DNA from 2 places in the Photorhabdus laumondii genome. Region 1 is predicted to be linked to the other one. Evidence: predicted binding sites of a transcription regulator. Region 1 holds the regulator's gene; the other holds the start of a gene.
The links. Region 1 encodes LexA, which represses DNA repair genes until DNA is damaged. Its sites were predicted from a motif close to TNCTGTATGTACATACAGNA; they were not measured.
Positions count from the first base shown of each region.

Region 1 (5,202 bases):
TATCTGGTGATAACAACCATTATCACCAGAATTTAAGAAGCTTATCCTTCCCTGGCACTCTCTTCGGTATCGTTATGCTCTGGTGGCAAACTGACGCTCTCGATAGTAAGACGAATCTCAGGTGACATTAGTTCACCTAATACCTGATACAGCTCTTGGGTATTTGCTGTAATCGCATTACCACTGTCACTGATATAACCTTCTTCACGCAGTGTATTGACCGACGTAGTAAATACCGCCTTATCAAAGAATTCAGGTGCGTTGATACCATGCAATACCGACAAACGTTGCGCTAACATCCGACTCTCTTTTTCCAGCACTCCCCGGCTGATTACTGGGTTGGCGTTCAGTAAAGAGAGTGTGATGGCATAACGTTGCAGTGTTTCACGGATGCCGGCTGCCAGCAATTGCAGGGGGCGGATACGTGCTGGATTCAGCACCAGCATGCCATGCTCCTTGTTGCAGATAAGGCACTGGCGAGTCAGTTCGTTGATCAGCGTATTAACCACTTCTGGCAGCTCTGTTTTGCTATAACGCATAAACAGCTCGGCTTTAAGGAGTGGATAAATGATTGCGACCTGGCTTAACAGCGCTTCGCGGCTGATACGGCGATGATGAATAACGATGCAGGCAATCAGTGATGGCAGTACTAAGAGATGTTGAATATTGTTGCGGTAGTAGGTCATCAAAACTGCACGATCACGTGGCAGAATGATAATGTCACCCATACTGTCTTTGTCTACCTCGAACTTATCCATTTGCAGAGCGTGTTCTAGCAACTCCTCCGCGGTTTTCTTTGGTACGGTGACATCAGTAGCGTAGGGCGCATTGCGCATGAGCTGTATATAACAATCCAGTTGCTCAAGCAGTTGCTCACGAGTGAGTGCTCGCTGACGCGATGCAAGCAGGGCCGTTGAACACAAGTTAATTGCGTTAGCCGCCGCCGTGTTGTTGATGTTTACCATAATCTTCTCAGACAGTTGATTGACTGTCGGATTGAACCATTCGGGGCGATGGAATTCTATTGGATCAATAGAATCGCGCCAGCTAGGAACATGGTTGTTAAGGTATTGGATCAACGGGATGGGTTCGCCAAAGTTGACGTAGCCTTGCCCCAGATTACGAAGTTTGCGCAAACCACGTATCATCTGGAAAAAGCCCTCTTTCTCTTTGGTTGCCCCACGCAGCTCTTTGGCATAGGTGGCAACTTCCATCACATGCTCGTAGCCGATATAAATCGGAATAATGGTAATTGGGCGTGATTCGCCTCTCAACAGCGCCTGTAACGTCATGGAGAGAGTACCCGTTTTGGGATCGAGTAAACGACCTGTCCTGGAGCGCCCGCCTTCCATAAAGTATTCAACAGAATAACCTCGGGCAAATAATTCACCTAGATATTCCCGGAATATCGTGGCGTAGAGTTTATTACCCTTAAACGTGCGGCGGATGAAAAATGCACCAAGGCGGCGGAATATTGGCCCTGCTGGCCAAAAATTCAGGTTGATGCCCGCGGCGATATGGGGCGGTACCAAGCCTTGATGGTAGAGCACATAAGAGAGCAGTAAATAATCCATGTGGCTACGGTGGCAGGGCGCATAAACCAGTTCGTGGCCATCCTGTGCCAAACGGCGGATGCGTTCAGCATTGTGAACATTGATCCCTTGATACAGGCGGTTCCAGGTCCAACCCAGTACACGGCCTGACAGTCGTACCGTTTCATAAGAGAAATTCGCCGCAATCTCTTCCATCATGTTAATGGCATTCTGTCGGGCTTTCTCATGTGAGATTTTCTTGGTACGGGCCTCATCAGAGACTGCCTTTTCTATTGCTTTTGAAGCCAGCAACTTGTTAAACAGCTCCTGACGAACCGGCAGGCGTGGTCCGACGGCGGCTAGGCGTTGACGTGAATAGTGCATTCGTGCCACACGAGCCAGTTTATGGGCAATAGTCTTGTCAGTGCCATGCTCAGTTGCCATATAGCGCAGAGATACTGTGTTTGAAAAGCGCACGAAACTATCTCGGCCTAGCCAGAGAATGGCAAAGAATTTTTGGATACCATTGAGTAGCCGTAAATGTGGAGCGTTCTGCCCTTCGCGTCCGGGGGAACGGCCGAACATGACAGAAACTGGCAGCAGTTGAATATCCAGATTGGGATTATTGCGATGTAGATCCAGATAAGCATGGAAAATTTTTACGGATTCTTGCTTTGGTGCGCAATAGCGGAATACACGTGGGCCATTATCGATAAATACATAACTGGGAAGTTCAGTGTCACCGATCTCCAGTAAATTTAATGGGTCCGGCAGATCCTGCTCAAGACATTGCTGACGTAATGCCAGTAAGTCTGCTTTAGAGTGATACGGTAGCACGTACAGAATCGGGCGTGTCGTATCGAGCCGCAATTCAGTGATCGGATCTGTAGGGATAAGTTTGCTCTTTACCAGTATTTTTAGTGGTAAATTCAATAATTTATAATATATTTTACGCCAACTTGACATAAATATCTTGAAGCCTCTTGTTAGCAACACGTTGCCAGCATATCAGAAACGGGGGTTGAGATCTGTTGCGTTAAGACAATAATAAGAGTGGAAAGTGTCAAATAACCTCATATTTGGTGTGAATAATTTATGGCGAATCAATCCAAGGGCTTAGCCCGTATCATTAAAGCAATCGTATATTCAGTGAAGGGTATTAGGGCGACATGGCAAAATGAAGCGGCTTTCCGTCAGGAAATAATTTTAGCGATATTGGCTATGATGGTTGCATTTTATCTGGATATCGGCGCTATTGAACGCATTTTACTGATTGGTTCAGTGATGCTGGTGTTGATTATGGAAATCCTGAATAGTGCTATTGAAGCAATTGTTGATCGTATTGGCAGTGAGTTCCATGAATTGTCCGGTCGCGCGAAAGATATGGGATCGGCGGCGGTCTTTCTGACGATGATGTTGTCATTAATTGTCTGGGGAACCATCCTTTGGCACTATTTTATGGCCTAATTTGGTTTAATAATTAGGTATTATATTATAATAGGCTGATTTTCTGCCTTAGTAGGTTCCCAATCGTTATTTAGCTGTATATACTTACATATTGACTGTATAAACAAACAGGGGACGAAATGAAAGCACTTACCGCAAGGCAGCAGCAAGTTTATGACTTGGTGCGTGACCATATTTCGCAAACAGGTATGCCGCCAACGCGTGCTGAAATTGCAGCCCGTCTTGGCTTTCGTTCACCTAACGCGGCTGAAGAGCATTTAAAAGCATTGGCTCGTAAAGGGGTGATAGAGATTGTTGCTGGGGCATCTAGGGGTATCCGTTTGCTGTTGGAAGAATCTGGTTTACCGTTAATTGGTCGTGTCGCCGCAGGTGAACCACTGTTGGCACAGGAGCATATTGAAAGTCATTATCAGGTTGATCCTGCATTGTTTAAGCCAAGTGCAGATTTCCTGCTGCGGGTCAGCGGAATGTCTATGAAAGATGTTGGGATTATGGATGGTGATCTGCTGGCTGTGCATAAAACACAAAATGTTCGTAATGGGCAGATTATTGTTGCTCGCATTGAAGATGAAGTGACGGTAAAACGTTTTAAACAGACCGGAAATAAAGTTGAATTGTTGGCAGAAAACCCCGAATTTAAGCCAATTGAGGTGGATTTGCGTGAACAGGGCCTGACAATTGAAGGATTGGCGGTTGGGGTGATTCGTAACGGCAACTGGTCCTGATAGTAAAATATCAAATTGTTGTTTTTGGAATGGTTAAAGAATTGCAATATTACGGCAGAATCATGTTGTTGAATTTATCGTTGTGATTATCTTAAACGTGATTCTGCGGTTGTTTATTTCAGTCTGGCTCTGCACCAAAAGTAAGTATTTACTTGCTATCTATTTCTTTTTACTTCCTTCAATTCTGTGGTCATGCTGGCATTCATCTCGTTTAATACAGGATTCTATCTCTTCACAAGGTGAACATAAGCCATGCGCTTCGATGACTGTATGGCGTAAACTGAACCCGGCTGTTTTTGCTAACTGTTGGATGGCGGATTCAATGGTTCCACCATCTCGCTCGGTAACAGAACCACAACGATCACAAATAAACATTGCTGAAGTGTGGCTTGGCTGTTCAATATGGTGACATAGGACATAACTGTTGGTGGATTCTATTTTATGAATAAACCCCTGTTCCAACAGAAATTCCAGTGCCCGGTATATGGTCGGCGGTTTAGCCTGTGGTTCTGCTTCCCGTAGCAAATCCAGTAAATCATAAGCACTGATTGCCCCTGGCTGCTCTGAAATGAGACGCAAAACTTCAAGCCGCTGAGGAGTAAAGCGGACTCCACGAGCCTGGCAAATAACTTCGGCCTGTTCCAGTAATTTTTTTTGATTAATCAATTTCATTGCGCCTCTTACAACCAGTACGATGATAATATTGTGATGTTATCATGTTTCTTCAATAGAAAATATTATCCAGAAAAGTTCATTGTGATTGTCCCCTGATGGAGTTAATTTGGCTAAATTGGTACTCAGTAGCAAAAATAATGTTTTCTTGAAGTTTATGATAATACAGACAAGAATTATCGTATATGACAGATAATTTTCGGAAAGGAAGCATTTGTGATGAAAGAGCTTTTACAAAATCAGCCTCATTATAGACAGTTCCCCGTTAAAGGCTATCAGGTAATGAAGCATATTATCTCTGAAAAAAGAAAGTTACCTTTTCTAAGTGCATTATATGCGTTGATTAATATTTTATTTGTAATTGCGGTATGTATGGGTATTGTATTATCTGTAGCAATTGTTTTATTTATAATAGGTAATGTATCTGTCCCTGATACGGACTATTTACTTCTGGCACAAGTAGGTGGTGTAGCATTATTTGGCGTAATGTTACTCTTGGTTATTATTTATCGCATTGTTAAGCGTCCTGAATGGGAACAACGGCGTTATTATCAACAAGCAGGTTTATCTCTTTTACCCGAAGATAAGCGTCAGGTATTACGACTCAATATTGTTGGTGACTATTGGCTAGGTTTTTGGAGTGAAACTCTAGAGCATTATCCTCTACAGTCACGGGTTGCCCATGATAGCTATCGTTACTGTCTGCTGCCATTATCTCCGACTCAGGAACATCAATCCCAATTATACAGCGACTGGGGAATTATTGATGAAGAAGGGTATATGAAAATGCTAACGGGTTTGTGGGA
Region 1 is NZ_CP024901.1:5,103,428-5,108,629, reverse strand. It holds gene plsB (glycerol-3-phosphate 1-O-acyltransferase PlsB) at 42-2,498, opposite strand; gene PluTT01m_RS22425 (diacylglycerol kinase) at 2,628-2,999, shown strand; gene lexA (transcriptional repressor LexA) at 3,119-3,724, shown strand; gene zur (zinc uptake transcriptional repressor Zur) at 3,884-4,396, opposite strand; gene PluTT01m_RS22410 (DUF1266 domain-containing protein) at 4,616-5,202, shown strand, end outside.

Region 2 (5,202 bases), 2.0 Mb from region 1:
GACAGTTATAACAGTCTGCTTAAAAAAGTACTGGCGGCCAGTCGTATTTTGCAGCGTTTTACCTGCCAGGGGGAACGGATTGGTTTTCTTTTACCTAATGCCACTATTATGGTAGCTGCGATATTCGGGGCATCTTTGAGAGGAAGAATACCGGCTTTACTAAACTATACAACCGACAGTCATGGATTGAAGAATGCGCTAGCGGTTGCCAGTATTAAAACTATCGTGACTTCCCGGCAATTTCTGAAAAAGGAGCGATTAACACATTTATCCGAGCAGGTTACCGAGGTTAACTGGGTTTATCTTGAGGATTTGGAAAGTACAGTGACTTTGCTGGATAAATTATGGATCTTGTGGCACCTCTTTTTTCCGAAGCAAGCGATGGTGGCACAAAAACCCGATGATGATGCTTTGGTGCTATTTACGTCCGGTTCAGATGCTGTATCAAAAGGTGTCGTTCACAGTCACGCTAGTTTGTTAGCCAATGTGGAACAGATAAAAACCATTACTGATTTCAATCCACTTGACCGTTTTATGTCTTCTCTACCGCTATTTCATGCATTTGGGTTGACTGTTGGCTTATTCACTCCATTGTTGTCTGGTAGCCGAATATTCCTCTACCCAAATCCATTGCATTATCGGGTAGTACCAGAACTGGTATATGAATGTAACTGTACCGTATTATTGGGTACATCCAGTTTCCTGGAGAATTATGCCTATTCTGCTCATCCGTATGATTTTGCACGTCTTCGTTGTGTTATAGCCGGTATTGAAAAGCTCGCTGAAAATACTAAACAGATTTGGCAAGACAAATTCGGTATTCGCATTTTAGAAGGATATGGCATGACAGAATGTGCGCCTGTCATTGCATTGAATGTGCCGATGATGGCTAAGGTCGGTACGGTTGGGCGGATTTTGCCGGCAATGGAATTCCGTTTGATTCCGATAGCAGGAATTAAGCAGGGGGGACGTTTGCAGCTACGTGGCCCGAATATGATGAAAGGATATCTGAGAATGGAAGATCCAAATCATTTGGAACCACCAGCGGTAAAAGATGAACATGGGAATATTCAGTTTGATTGGCTCGATACTGGTGACATTGTTTCAATTGATGAACAGGGATTCTGTACTATTCTCGGTCGGGGGAAACGTTTTGCTAAACAGGGAGAACTTGACGGTGGTAAAGCCGATTTTGTTACTTTGTGTAAAATAGCGGAAGCTGAATAGGAACAATATATTGTGAATGCATCCTCCGTTGTTCAACCGCTATTGACCCGTGGCATGAAAGCCGTATTGGTGTCGCAGTTTTTTTCGGCTTTTGCCGATAATGCACTGTTGTTTGCGATCTTGGCACAGTTGAAAGCCCAGTTTTATCCTGACTGGAGCCAGCCAATATTACAGATAGTGTTTGTCTTGGCATATATCCTATTGGCACCTTTTGTGGGGCAAATTGCCGATCGTTTCCCGAAAGATCGTGTGATGTTGTTTGCTAATAGCTTCAAGTTGTTGGGCGCGTTTACTATTTGCCTGGGATATGATCCATTTCTGGGTTATGCCTTGGTGGGCGTGGGAGCAGCATCATATTCACCGGCTAAATATGGCATTTTGGTTGAACTGACCGATGGTGATCGTTTAGTAAAGGCGAATGGTTTGATGGAGGCTTCAACAATAATTGCCATTCTTACGGGCTCTGTCGTTGGTGGTTTTTTGTCTGATTGGAACTTGGCAATCGCACTGCTGGTTTGTGCGTTGATGTACGGTATTGCTGTTGTCGCTAATTTCTTTATCCCCCGATTATCGGCGGTGCGTCGGGATAAGGGCTGGAATCTGAAAAAGATGCTGACAGACTTTGCTTCAGCTTGTTGCATTCTTTGGCATAACAAAGGCGCTCGATTTTCTTTAATTGGTACGAGTTTGTTCTGGGGAGCGGGTATAACACTGAGATTCCTATTGGTCTTATGGGTACCTGTTGTTCTGGGAATTTCTGACAATAGCACGCCGACAATACTTAATGTGATGGTTGCTGTCGGCATTATTATCGGTGCGGGTGCTGCTGCCCGTTTTATCACCCTTAAAACAGTTCACCGTTGTATGCCTGCCGGTGTTTTAATCGGCGTGATGGTGGTCATTTTCGCTGTCCAGCACAGTATTTGGGCTTCCTACGTCTTATTAATCATTCTCGGTATTTTTGGCGGTTTGTTTATTGTCCCGCTGAATGCATTATTGCAGGAAAGCGGCAGGCAAACGATTGGGGTCGGTTATGCAATCGCAGTACAGAATTTGGGTGAGAATATCGCCATGTTATTGATGCTTGGCCTCTACTCATTGGTTATTAAAATAGGCGTCCCGGTTGTTACAACAGGGATAGGCTTTGGTACTCTGTTGGCGTTGACAATCACGAGTTTGTGGATTTGGAACCGGTTTCAAAGAAATTGATCTTTTATCGGATAAAGAGAGTGTTATGAGTGAAAAAATTCTGACTCAGCTTAGTATTGAGCTAGGAGAGAAACTGAGACAGCAAACACTGTCGGTGACCTGTGCCGAATCTTGCACCGGTGGCTGGTTGGCGAAAACAATTTCAGATATTGCCGGTAGCTCTGCTTATTTTGACCGAAGCTTTGTGACATACAGTAATAAAGCTAAGCATCAGATGCTCGGTGTGTCAGAGGCCGTTTTACAGCAATATGGGGCTGTCAGTGAACAGGTTGTGAGAGAAATGGCGACAGGAGCACTGAAAGCCGCACAGGCAGATCTGGCGGTTTCGGTTAGTGGCATTGCCGGGCCTGATGGTGGCAGCGAAGAAAAACCTGTTGGCACAGTGTGGTTTGGGTTTGCCTATCTAACGGTAAATGGGGTAGAAGTTGTGTCCCGCCGTTGTTGTTTTAACGGTGATCGAAATGAAGTACGCCTTCAAGCTGTCATTTATTCTCTGAAAACACTGTTATCAGAGATTATATACCTTATTGGATTTCAAGATGCTTCAAAGAGGCAACTTGAAAGATAACGGGTATAAAAAATTAACTTGATGCTGTATGATTATACAGTATAATTGTAGGCAACATTTCAGTATTAAAAATTATTCATCGGCAGTGAGAGAGCCCTTTCATTGCTTACGAGGGAGTAAAAATGGCTATTGATGAAAATAAACAAAAAGCACTAGCAGCGGCACTCGGCCAAATTGAAAAACAGTTTGGTAAAGGTTCCATCATGCGTTTGGGCGAAGACCGTTCAATGGACGTTGAAACTATCTCCACGGGTTCATTATCACTGGATATTGCATTAGGTGCTGGTGGTCTGCCGATGGGGCGTATTGTTGAAATCTATGGCCCGGAATCTTCGGGTAAGACAACGCTGACATTACAGGTTATTGCTGCGGCACAACGTGAAGGTAAAACCTGTGCGTTTATTGATGCTGAACACGCTCTTGATCCCATCTATGCTAAGAAGTTGGGTGTTGATATTGATAACTTGTTGTGTTCTCAACCCGATACGGGGGAACAGGCTCTTGAGATCTGTGATGCGTTGACTCGCTCCGGCGCTGTTGATGTCATTATCGTAGACTCCGTTGCCGCTTTAACGCCAAAAGCCGAAATAGAAGGAGAAATTGGTGATTCTCATATGGGGCTGGCCGCTCGAATGATGAGTCAGGCAATGCGTAAACTGGCCGGTAACTTGAAAAGTTCTAATACGTTGTTGATCTTTATCAACCAGATTCGTATGAAAATTGGTGTCATGTTTGGTAACCCTGAAACTACCACCGGTGGTAACGCGCTGAAATTCTATGCTTCTGTTCGTCTGGATATTCGCCGCATTGGTTCTGTGAAAAATGGTGAAGAGGTCGTTGGTAGCGAGACCCGTGTTAAGGTGGTAAAAAACAAAGTGGCAGCGCCATTTAAGCAAGCAGAATTCCAGATTATGTATGGTGAAGGCATTAACACTTATGGTGAATTAATCGATTTAGGTGTGAAGCATAAACTGGTGGAAAAAGCAGGCGCATGGTACAGCTATAATGGCGATAAAATTGGTCAAGGCAAAGCGAATGCTACCATCTATCTGAAAGAGCATCCTGAAGTTGCTACTGAGCTGGATAAAAAATTACGTGAAATGCTGTTGCACAATGCCGGCGAATTCAATAGTGCTGCTTCTGATTATGAAGACAATGAAAATGAAGAGATGAATAACGAAGAATTCTAATCTAATAATATCGGTAATCTCTATTCTTGTATTCAAAGCTGTAAAAGTTTTGTCATCAAACTAATACCGCGTTAATAATGACGCGGTTTCCTCTCTCAGAAAGCGAGTATTATCCATATTATGCGATCATGCTTTCAGAAAATATCCAGACGATTTACAATGCTGCCAGCGAATGGATGTATTTGGGATTTTATACCCTATGGATTTCAAGATGCTTCGCGACGGCAAGGCCAACAAAGAGGCAACTTGGAAAGATGACGGGTATACTTCTAATAGAAGAGCTTTTATCTTATCCCCACTTTGTTTATTCGTGAGTTGAAAATAGGTGATGGAATATCCCACCTAACCAATTCATAAATCTGTTTTTTCCAGCTTGATTTTGGGACAATTATGAGCAAAAGCACTGCTGAGATCCGTCAAGCGTTTCTCGACTTTTTTCATACTAAAGGGCATCAAGTCGTACCAAGTAGTTCTTTGGTGCCAAATAATGACCCAACACTGCTGTTTACCAACGCAGGGATGAACCAGTTTAAGGATGTCTTTCTTGGACAGGACAAAAGATCTTACTCCCGAGCAACAACTGCTCAGCGCTGTGTTCGTGCTGGTGGTAAACATAATGATTTAGAAAATGTAGGTTACACCGCACGTCATCATACTTTCTTTGAGATGCTAGGTAATTTTAGTTTTGGTGACTATTTCAAACATGATGCTATTAGTTATGCTTGGGAACTTCTGACTGGCAAAGATTGGTTTAATTTGCCTAAAGAAAAATTATGGGTGACTGTCTATCAGACAGATGATGAAGCCTATGATATTTGGAAGAACGACGTCGGAATACCAGCAGAAAGAATTATCCGCATTGGTGATAACAAAGGTGCACCTTATGCATCGGATAACTTCTGGCAAATGGGTGATACCGGTCCTTGTGGCCCTTGCACTGAAATTTTTTATGATCATGGTGAGCATATCTGGGGTGGGCCGCCAGGAAGCCCGGAGGAAGATGGTGAC
Region 2 is NZ_CP024901.1:1,441,076-1,446,277, forward strand. It holds partial or broken gene aas (bifunctional acyl-ACP--phospholipid O-acyltransferase/long-chain-fatty-acid--ACP ligase) at 1-1,161, shown strand, start outside; gene lplT (lysophospholipid transporter LplT) at 1,282-2,436, shown strand; gene pncC (nicotinamide-nucleotide amidase) at 2,462-3,004, shown strand; gene recA (recombinase RecA) at 3,127-4,194, shown strand; gene alaS (alanine--tRNA ligase) at 4,585-5,202, shown strand, end outside.
Region 2: recA (recombinase RecA) is a predicted target of LexA. The motif match lies at 3,027-3,046, and genes of this name have one in related genera.